DNA from 3 places in the Saccharopolyspora phatthalungensis genome. Region 3 is predicted to be linked to each of the others. Evidence: riboswitches for the same ligand, from Rfam matches in the RefSeq annotation. Region 3 holds a riboswitch; each other region holds the start of a gene.

Region 1 (3,202 bases), 2.2 Mb from region 3:
CGCCCCCGAGCAGCCTGACCGGCGCGTGGCCCTCCAGGTTGGCCACCACGGCGATCTTGGTGACGATGTCGATGCCTAGGGCGACGACGGCCACCCCACCCAGCAGGGCGAGCAGCTTCCGGGACCCATCCCGCGGCGACTCGTCGGCCGCCTCGGGCTGCGTCTCAGGGGCTCGTTCCGCGGCGGTCGACCCAGCGTCCGCCTGCTCCGCTGAGGACTGTTCTTGGGGGGACTGCTCGGTGCTCACGAGAGTCATTGTCCCTGAACCGGAACCAAAGCATCGCACCAGTACCCGCTCGGGGTCAGGACAGGAAGTCCGGGGCGGGCCGCGGGTCGCCGACCGGGGTCCAGCGGCCGTCGACCTGCTCGTAATTCCAGCTCGGGCCCTGGGTCACCAGCCACCGCAGGGCGTTGACGAACCGGTCGACTTGCTCGTTGGTCGTGCCCAGCCCGACGCTGACCCGCACCGCCCGATCGGAGTCCGATCCCGCACGCGAGAGCAACCGTCGCGTGGCCACGTGCGCGCAGAACAACCCGTCGCGAACGCCGATGCCGTGCTCCGCGGAAAGCGCAGCGGCCAGCAGGCCGGGGTCCCGACCGTCAACGGTGAAGCTCACCACGCCGACCCGGTCGTGATCGGCGTCGAACAAGCAAAGCTCGCGCAGCCCTGGCACGTCGCGCAGACCGGCCCGCAGCCGATGCAGCAGCGACTCCTCATGCTCGACGACATGCGTCCAGTTCGCCGCGAGCGTCTCGCAGGCCCTGGCCAGCGCGTGCACGCCGACGGTGTTCGGCGAACCGGCCTCGTGCCGCTCCGGCCCGGTGGTCCAGCTGACCGACGCTTCCTGCACCAACCGGGTCGCGCCACCGCCCGCCAGGTACGGCTCGGCGGCGTTGAGCCAGTCCGCACGGCCGACCAGCGCGCCGGCCCCGAAGGGCGCGTACAGCTTGTGCCCCGAGATCGCCACGTAGTCCACGTCAAGCTCGGTGATCCGCACCGGCCGGTGCGGCGCGAGCTGCGCGGCGTCGAGCACGGTGCGAGCCCCGCGGCGGCGCGCCACCCGCGCCAGGTCGGCCACCGGCCACAGTTCCCCAGTGACGTTGGAGGCGCCCGTGATCACCGCGAGCCGTGGCCCTTCCGGGCAGTCGGCCAGCGCGGCGTCCAGTGCGGCGACCGCGCCCGCCGGTGTCTCCGGCGCGGGGAGGCGGCGCACCCGCGGGCCGGTCCAGGGCAGCAGCGCCGCGTGGTGTTCGGTGTCGAAGACCACGACAGACGTGCCGCGCGGCAGCGCCCGGCCCAGCAGGTTCAGGGAATCGGTGGTGTTGCGGGTGAAGATCACCGAATCGGTGCGGCGAGCACCGACGAAGTCCAGCAGCTTGCCCCGCGCCTCCTCGTAGACCCGGGTGCACACCTGGGAGGCGAACCCGGCGCCGCGATGCACGCTCGCGTACCAGGGCAGCAACTCGTTGACCGCCGTCTGCACGGACTCCAGGCAGGGCGCGCTGGCCGCATGATCGAGATTCGCGTAACCGATGCGCCCGCCGGTGACCAGCGGAACCTCCAGCGCGCCGCCGACCACGGCGGGAATCCGGCACTCCACATTGGACTGCGAGGGGATTTCGATGACGGCAGAAGACACGACGCCCTCCTCGGGGGCCTCATCGGACCCGCCCAGGGGGTCCGCGCTTGCCGGATCGCCCTGCACGACCGGCCAGGTCCTCACCCGGGGCACCCCACCGCGGTTGGAGGGTTGCCGGCCAGCAAGCCGGGGCTTGATGCTGGCGCTCATGACCTTCGACTGAACACAGTAGAAAACCGCCCCCACGCCGGGCAACAAGATTCCCGAAACGTGGGAGCGGCGTTGGTCACACCGACAAATGACGAGAGGGCGCTCAGGCCCTGTTTATAAGCGGCGTAAGCCGCTTGCCGTGTGGGACTCAGCTCGCACCGCCTGCCCAAGGGATCCCAAACGGCTCAGACGTCGCCTGGCGAGGACAGCCCCAGCGCCGTGTATTGGGCATACATCAGTCGGGGATCCCGGAGCCCAGGCGGCGTCTGAGGTTCCGCCACCCACACCGCCACGCAAACCACTTTATGATGCACTCGCTAGGCCTTGGTGACAGTGACCTTGATTTCGGTGCCTTCGCCGACGGCGCCGGTGAAGCCGTCGGCCACGTCGCCGGGCTCGACCGCGTTCGCCAGGGTTTCGCCCGCGATGAAGTCGCGGTGCGCGGCGATCGCTTCCTGAACCTCGGCCGGCGCCGACACCGTCACCGTGATCCGGTCGGAGACCTCGAAGCCCGCTTCCTTGCGGGCCTGCTGCACGACACGCACGACGTCGCGAGCCAGGCCCTCGGCCGCCAGCTCCGGGGTCACGTCGGTGTCCAGCACGACCAGGCCCATGCCACCGGGCAGGGCCGAGGCAGCCCCGGGGTCGGTCGAGACCAAGCGCTCGGTGAACTCGCCGTCCTGGAGCTCGATGCCCGCCGCGACCACGGTGCCGCCGGTGCGCTGCCACTCGCCGGACTTCACCGCCTTGATCACCTTCTGCACGTCGCGGCCCAGGCGCGGGCCCGCGGCCCGCGCGTTCACCGCGATCTCGAAGTGGCCGTGCGCGGCGACATCGGTGCTCAGCTCCAGTTCCTTGACGTTGACCTCGTCGCGGATCAGGTCCGCGAACGGGCGCAACGCCTCCGCATCCGGGGTGGCGACCACGAGCTTGGCCAGCGGCAACCGCACCCGCAGCTTGTTGGCCTTGCGCAGCGCCGACGCGGCCGAGCACACCTGGCGCACCTCGTCCATCGCGGTCACCAGAGCCGCGTCCGCGGGCAACTCGTCGACCAGCGGCCAGTCCGCCAAGTGCACCGAGCGGCCGCCGGTCAGCCCGCGCCAGACCGCCTCGGCGGTCAGCGGCAGCAGCGGTGCCACCACCCGGCAGGTCACTTCCAGCACGGTGTGCAGCGTGTTGATGGCATCCCGGTCACCGGCCCAGAACCGGTCGCGGGACCGGCGCACGTACCAGTTCGTCAGCACCTCAAGGAACTCGCGCACGCATCCACAGGCCCCGGCCAGGTCGAAGTAGTCCATTGCGGACTGGACATCGCCGACGAGCTCGTGGGTCTTGGCCAGGATGTAGCGGTCCAGCACATGCTTACTGTCCACTTTGGATTCCCCGGCGACGCCCTCGGCGTTGGCGTAGAG
Region 2 (3,202 bases), 670 kb from region 3:
GCTGATGTGATCGCTCTCGCGGCTGGTGTGACCATTCACGCCCTGCGCCGCCCGGTCGCCATCCACGCAGGTGGCCGCTGTTAGCATGGACGACCGTGCCGTGCGGCATTCCGCCGTGGAGGAAACCTGCCTGAGCGCAGCGCCGACGACAGCGCGGCACGATCGATTCAACAGACGAGAAAGAGGCGCCACCGTGGCCAACATCAAGTCCCAGATGAAGCGGATCAAGACCAACGAGCAGAACCGGCAGCGCAACAAGGCCGTGAAGTCCTCGGTCAAGAGCGCCATCCGCAAGTTCCGCGAGGCCGCTGACGCCGGCGAGAAGGACAAAGCCCTCGACCTGCAGCGGGCCGCCAGCCGCGCACTGGACAAGGCCGCCAGCAAGGGTGTCATCCACAAGAACCAGGCCGCGAACAAGAAGTCCGCGATGGCGCAGCGCGCCAACCAGCTCTGAGCTGAAGCCGAGCTTCGGCCCCTTCCTCGTTTCCGGGGAAGGGGCCTTTTGCCGTTCACCCGTCCCGGGCGGAGACCGCGATTTCTCTTGAAACCGCTAGCGGCTATGAACCGCGAGGGTCAGGAGCGTTGGTTGCGCAGCTCCACGAGGCGCAGGACGGTGCGTTCCAGGGCGTAGGTGGCGTCGGCGGCCATGCCCTTGACCCCGGCGTTGACCTCGGCGACCGCCTGGAGAGCTTCGGCGAGGCTCGTCGGGTTCCAGCCCCGGGACTGCGCCAGCGCCTTCTTCACCTTCCAAGCGGGCATGCCCAGCTCACCGGCCAGCCGGAACGGATCGTTTCGACCACCGGCGGCGGCCACCCGGCCGATGGTGCGGACCGAGTCCGCGAGGGCGTCGGCGATCAGCACGTGCGGGACGCCGAGCTGCACCGCCCACCGCAGCGCCTCCAAGGCGGCGGCCCGGTCCCCGGTCACCGCCTTCTCCGCGACCGCGAAGCCGGTCACCTCGGCCCGGCCGCGGTGGTAGCGGCGCACCGCCGTCTCGTCGACCTTGCCGCCGGTGTCGGCGACCAGCTGCGCCGCGGCCGACGACAACTCGCGCAGGTCCGAGCCGACCGTTTCGAGCAGCGCGGCCACTCCGGCTGCATCGGTCTTGCCACCGGCCCGGCGCACCTCGTCGCGGACGAAGGCCTCCCGCTCGGCAGGCTTGGTGATCTTGTTGCACTCGGTGACCCGCGCGCCGAGTTTGCGTAGCGCATTGGGCAGTTCCTTGGCGTGCTTGGACCGGCCGCCGCCGCTGTGCACGATGACGAGCGTGACCCCGTCCGCCGGTTGCCGGGCGTGCGTAAGCAAGGCTTCGGCGATCTCCTTGCCGACATCCTGCGCGGACTCCACGGCGAGCACCCGACCCTCCGCGAACAGCGACGGGCTGAGCAGTTCGGCCAGCTCAGGCGGGGTGAGTTCGCTCACCTTCACCCGGCGCAGTTCGGCTTCCGGATCAGCGGCGCGGGCCGCCCCGACCGCGGCCCACAGCGCGCGTTCCACCAGCAGTTCTTCATCGCCGAGAACCAGATGCAGCGGATCGGGAACCACGGCCGGTGCGCTCATGCATGCATCGTCGCACGCCCCCGTGACGGTCCCGCCATCTGGATCGCGCTGGCCAGAACCTGGCACGGTCCACTAGCGTTGCCGACACAACTGCATAGCTCATCCAGAGGGGCAGAGGGAACGGCCCGACGAAGCCCCGGCAACCGTTCGTCAGCGAATCGTGCGCGACGCGAGGTCTCTGACGAAAGCGGTGCCAATTCCGACCCGTCCGCGGGACAGATGAGGAGAGGACCTCGCGATGACTGCTGCTGCCCACGCCCAGACCCCCGCGAACAAGGCGTTCGACCTGGGAAATGCCGTCGAACTAGTGTCCAAGGAAGAGGGGCACCGGCAGCCGCTGGCCCCCGAGTTCGTCTCGCTGGAAGACTTCTCCCCGCTTGAGGTCGCCTACGACTTCGGCCGCATCCGTCGCGAGGACATCGAATCCGGGCCGCGCTCCATCTGGCGCTACAAGCAGCTGCTCCCGGTTCCCTCCAACGTCGAAGAACACCCGAACACCGAGCCGGGCTGTACCCGGCTGATCCGGGCCGACAAGCTCGCGAAGGCGTTGGGCGTCAAGCGAATCTGGGTCAAGGACGACACCGGCAACCCCACCCACTCGTTCAAGGACCGCGTCGTCGCGGTGGCGCTGGCCGCCGCCCGCGAGTTCGGATTCAGGGTGTTGGCCTGCCCGTCGACCGGCAACCTCGCCAACGCAGTGGCCGCCGCGGCGGCCCGCGCCGGCTGGGACTCGGTGGTGCTGGTGCCCAAAACCTTGGAACGGGCCAAGATCCTGATGAGCGCGGTCTACGACGGATCGCTGCTGGCCGTCGACGGCAACTACGACGACGTGAACCGGCTGGCCACCGAGCTCGCCTCGGAGCACGAGGACTGGGCGTTCGTCAACGTCAACGTGCGCCCCTACTACTCCGAAGGCTCCAAGACGCTGGCCTTCGAGGTCGCCGAGCAGCTCGGTTGGCGCAAACCCGAGCAGATCGTGGTGCCCATCGCCTCCGGCGCGCAGCTGACCAAGGTCTACAAGGGATTCAACGAGTTGGGCCAGGTCGGTCTGGTGGAGCCGAGCCCGGTGCGGATCTTCGGCGCGCAGGCCACCGGCTGCTCCCCGGTGTCGACGGCGTACAAGAACGGCCACGACGTGGTCCAGCCGGTGCGGCCGGACACCATCGCCCGCTCGCTGGCCATCGGCGCCCCGGCCGACGGCCCGTACGTGCTGGACATCGTGCGCAAGACCGGCGGTGCGATCGAGGACGTCAGCGACGACGAGGTCCGCGAGGGCATCCGACTGCTGGCCCGCACCGAGGGCATCTTCGCCGAGACCGCCGGCGGGGTCACCGTGGCCACGGCGAAGAAGCTCATCGAGACCGGGAAGATCGACCCGGACGCCGAAACAGTGCTGCTGATCACCGGTGACGGACTGAAGACCCTGGACGCGGTGCAGGACCAGATCGGCCCAAAGGCCACCGTCGCCCCGACCACCGAAGCGGTCAACCAAGCCCTGGGTCTCTGAGCCCGGTTACAGGGGCCCCAGCCATCCTGATCGAAGACGAGCGGCGCCACGCCACGACGATGGCGCCGCTCGTTTCGTCACGAACGACGATCTCGATCCCGCCACCGGTCTTTGCCTCAGCGCCTACCGCTCGGC
Region 3 (3,202 bases):
TTTCCCGGGCGTGCCCGGCGAGAAGATCGTGTTCACCCGGGTCACCACCCGCAATGGCGAGGAGACCGGCCGGGAATCCGTCGGCGAGCGGATCACCAAGCAAGCCCAGCCCAAGGTCGTTCGGGTCGGCGGCAAACAGCGGCCGACCGACGGGATCTGGGACAAGCTGGCGCAGTGCGAGGCGACCGGTAACTGGGCGATGAACAGCGGCAACGGCTACTACGGCGGCCTGCAGTTCGACAAGTCGACCTGGAATGCCTTCGGCGGCGACCAGTACGCGCCGTACCCGCACCAGGCCAGCCGCGAGCAGCAGATCGCGGTCGCGGAGAAGGTCCGGGCCTCCCGCGGTGGGGGCTACGGCGCCTGGCCGAGCTGCTCGTCCAAGCTCGGCCTCTGACGGGCACCCGACCGCCCGTTCCGCGGCGAACGCCACCCACGGGTGAAGAAGTTCCAGGTGAGGGGCCCGCTTGACCAGGCGACTCGGTCAAGTGTGCCCCTCCTGCTTCGCCTGACCGGGGCGCGGAACTGGCGGGTGCGGGCCGCGGGTAGTTTTTCGGTGTGGACGACCAGCAGGCGACGCTGCTCGGCCCGGCCGATGTGCGTCGGCTGGCCGAGGAACTCGACATCCGGCCGACGAAGAAGCTCGGCCAGAACTTCGTGCATGACCCGAACACGGTGCGCCGGATCGTGGCCGCGGCGTCGGTCACGCCGGATGATGTCGTCCTGGAGGTCGGTCCCGGCCTGGGCTCACTGACGCTCGCCCTCCTTCCCGCCTCCGGCGCAGTGACCGCCGTCGAGATCGATCCGGTGCTTGCGGCGCGGCTGCCGCGCACCGCCGCCGAGTTCGCCCCGGCGTTGGCCGAGCGGCTTACCGTGCTCCGAGCTGACGCCCTGCGGGTCCGCGCCGAGGACTTCCCGGAACCGCCGACCGCGCTGGTCGCGAACCTGCCCTACAACGTTGCCGTTCCGGTGGTGCTGCATCTGCTGGCCGAGTTACCGAGCATGGAACACGGCCTGGTCATGGTGCAATCCGAGGTGGCCGACCGGATGGCCGCCAGGCCGGGCAGCCGGGTCTACGGCGTGCCGAGCGCCAAGGCCGCGTGGTTCGCCGATGTGCGCCGCGCCGGTCCCGTGCCGCGCAAGGTGTTCTGGCCGGTGCCCAATGTGGACTCCGGCCTCGTGTCGTTGCGCCGCACCGAACCGCCGTCGACCGCGCCGCGCCAGGAGGTCTTCCGCGTGGTGGATGCGGCGTTCGCCCAGCGGCGCAAGACATTGCGCGCGGCGCTGTCGGGCTGGGCCGGGTCCGCTGCGCACGCGGAGAGCGTTCTGCGGGCGGCCGGGGTGGATCCGGCGGCGCGCGGCGAACAGTTGGAGATCGGCGATTTCGCGCGCATCGCCGAAGCCGCGGCTACCGAGCGCGGTCGCTGAACCACCCGCCTGGCGGCTTGTCAACCGGAATCGCATTACTACGCGGAGTCACGACAACACCTGGTATGTCGAGAAAATTCCCGCTCGTCCAGCTGTGTGATTTGGCAAACGATTTCGGAAAGTGACGACTATCAACTTGCGCTCGAATCCGCCAGTGGGGTCTACTATTCGAGAAATCCATCCCGAGCGGCCGAGAGACCTGGCTCCGCGAAGCCGCAGCAACCACCCGATGCGGGCAGGTGCTAACGCCAGGACCGATGGAGTTGTTGTGGAGTCCAACGCGCTGTTAGCCGACCCGCCTGCGGGCGAGGCCCCTGGGGGCCAGAACAGAGCTCAGCTGGCTCGATCCCGGCAAGCCCACATCCGGAGGCTGCTGACGCAGCGTCGCGTCATCGACCACGGGCGGCGCACCACCACCGCCTGTCGTCGCGAGATGTGACCCAGCCTTCCTCCGTTTCCGAAGTTCCTTGGCCTGTCGCCGTTCTGACGTGCGCGGCCGTCGCGAGCCGATGTGGAGCCGATCGTGATCACAGTTGAGAACCTGACCAAGTCCTTCCAGCACAACAACGGAACCGTCCGCGCCCTCGACGGCGTGTCGATGGACGTCCCGGCCGGTGCGGTGTGCGGCGTGGTCGGCCCGAGCGGGGCCGGCAAGTCCACCCTGGCTCGCTGCATCGCTCTGTTGGAGAAGCCAGACGGCGGCGCTATCCGCGTCGACGACACCGACCTGGTTTCCCTTGACGGCAAGGCCCTCCGCGCTGCTCGTCGGCAGATTGGCGTTGTGCCGCAAGGTGATTCGCTGCTGCGGCAGCGCACGGCCGCGGGTAACGTGGCGCTGCCGCTGGAAGCGGCCGGGCTCACCGGCCCGCAGCGGCGCAGCCGCGTCGGCGAACTGCTGGATCTGGTGGGCCTGACCGACAAGGCCGCTGTCTACCCCGACCAGCTCTCCGGCGGGCAGCGCCAGCGCGTCGCCGTGGCGCGTGCGCTGGCCGCCAAGCCGTCGGTGCTGCTGGCCGACGAGCCGACCTCGGCGCTCGACCCGGGCACCACCGACTCGGTGCTCACCGTGCTGGACCGCGCCCGCGCCGAACTGGGCGTCACCGTGCTGGTCGTCACCCACGACATGGCGGTCGTGCGCAAGCTCGCCGACGACGTTGCGGTGCTGGAGAACGGCCGGGTGGTCGAGCACGGCAAGGTCCTCGACCTGGTCGCCGAGCCCGGCAGCCGGGTGGGCGCCGCACTGCTGCCCGACACCGACCAGGCCGAGCCGCTCAGGCCGACCAACGGTCGGCATGACGTCGTCGCCGAGGTCGTGCTGGTCGGCTTCGCCGCGGTCGGCGCGCTGCTGCCGGAAGCTTCCAGCCGGTTCGGGGTCGAGTTGGCAATCCTGGGCGGCGGGCTGACCCGGCTGGGGGACACGCCGGTGGCGAAGTTCAGGGTCGGCCTGACCGGCGAGCGCGCCGAGGCGGCCCTGAAGTGGATGATCGAGCGGGACGCGCATGTGCGACGCGCCCCGGTTTGCGTTGACGGAGCTGCCGCGTGAGCGATGTGACCCCCTGGTCGGAGGTCCTTGAAATACTTGGTGAAGCGACGATCGACACGCTCTACATGGTGTTGGTGTCGACCCTGCTGGCAGTCCTCGGCGGCCTGCCCCTGGGCGTGCTGCTGCACTCGGCCTCGCCGGTCGGCCTGAGCCCGAAGCCCGTGCTGTACCGGGTGCTCGGCGTGGTCGTCGACGTGGTGCGTTCGGTGCCGTTCGTCGTGCTGCTGGTGG

What was found. Region 3 has a riboswitch for S-adenosylmethionine ahead of BJ970_RS05625 (methionine ABC transporter ATP-binding protein). Riboswitches for the same ligand answer to the same signal wherever they lie in the genome.
Region 1: it holds a riboswitch for S-adenosylmethionine, as region 3 does, so the genes downstream of both, BJ970_RS16080 (aminotransferase class V-fold PLP-dependent enzyme) here and BJ970_RS05625 (methionine ABC transporter ATP-binding protein) in region 3, are expected to answer to the same signal.
Region 2: it holds a riboswitch for S-adenosylmethionine, as region 3 does, so the genes downstream of both, thrC (threonine synthase) here and BJ970_RS05625 (methionine ABC transporter ATP-binding protein) in region 3, are expected to answer to the same signal.

The regions. Positions count from the first base shown of each region.
Region 1 is NZ_JACHIW010000001.1:3,475,061-3,478,262, reverse strand. It holds gene lspA (signal peptidase II) at 1-256, opposite strand, end outside; gene BJ970_RS16080 (aminotransferase class V-fold PLP-dependent enzyme) at 303-1,640, opposite strand; SAM riboswitch class IV at 1,679-1,794, opposite strand; gene ileS (isoleucine--tRNA ligase) at 2,108-3,202, opposite strand, start outside.
Region 2 is NZ_JACHIW010000001.1:602,865-606,066, forward strand. It holds gene rpsT (30S ribosomal protein S20) at 194-454, shown strand; gene holA (DNA polymerase III subunit delta) at 574-1,560, opposite strand; SAM riboswitch class I at 1,657-1,786, shown strand; gene thrC (threonine synthase) at 1,799-3,067, shown strand; gene BJ970_RS02660 (DNA internalization-related competence protein ComEC/Rec2) at 3,184-3,202, opposite strand, start outside.
Region 3 is NZ_JACHIW010000001.1:1,272,061-1,275,262, reverse strand. It holds gene BJ970_RS05635 (resuscitation-promoting factor) at 1-397, shown strand, start outside; gene rsmA (16S rRNA (adenine(1518)-N(6)/adenine(1519)-N(6))-dimethyltransferase RsmA) at 559-1,428, shown strand; SAM riboswitch class I at 1,603-1,692, shown strand; gene BJ970_RS05625 (methionine ABC transporter ATP-binding protein) at 1,952-2,971, shown strand; gene BJ970_RS05620 (ABC transporter permease subunit) at 2,968-3,202, shown strand, end outside.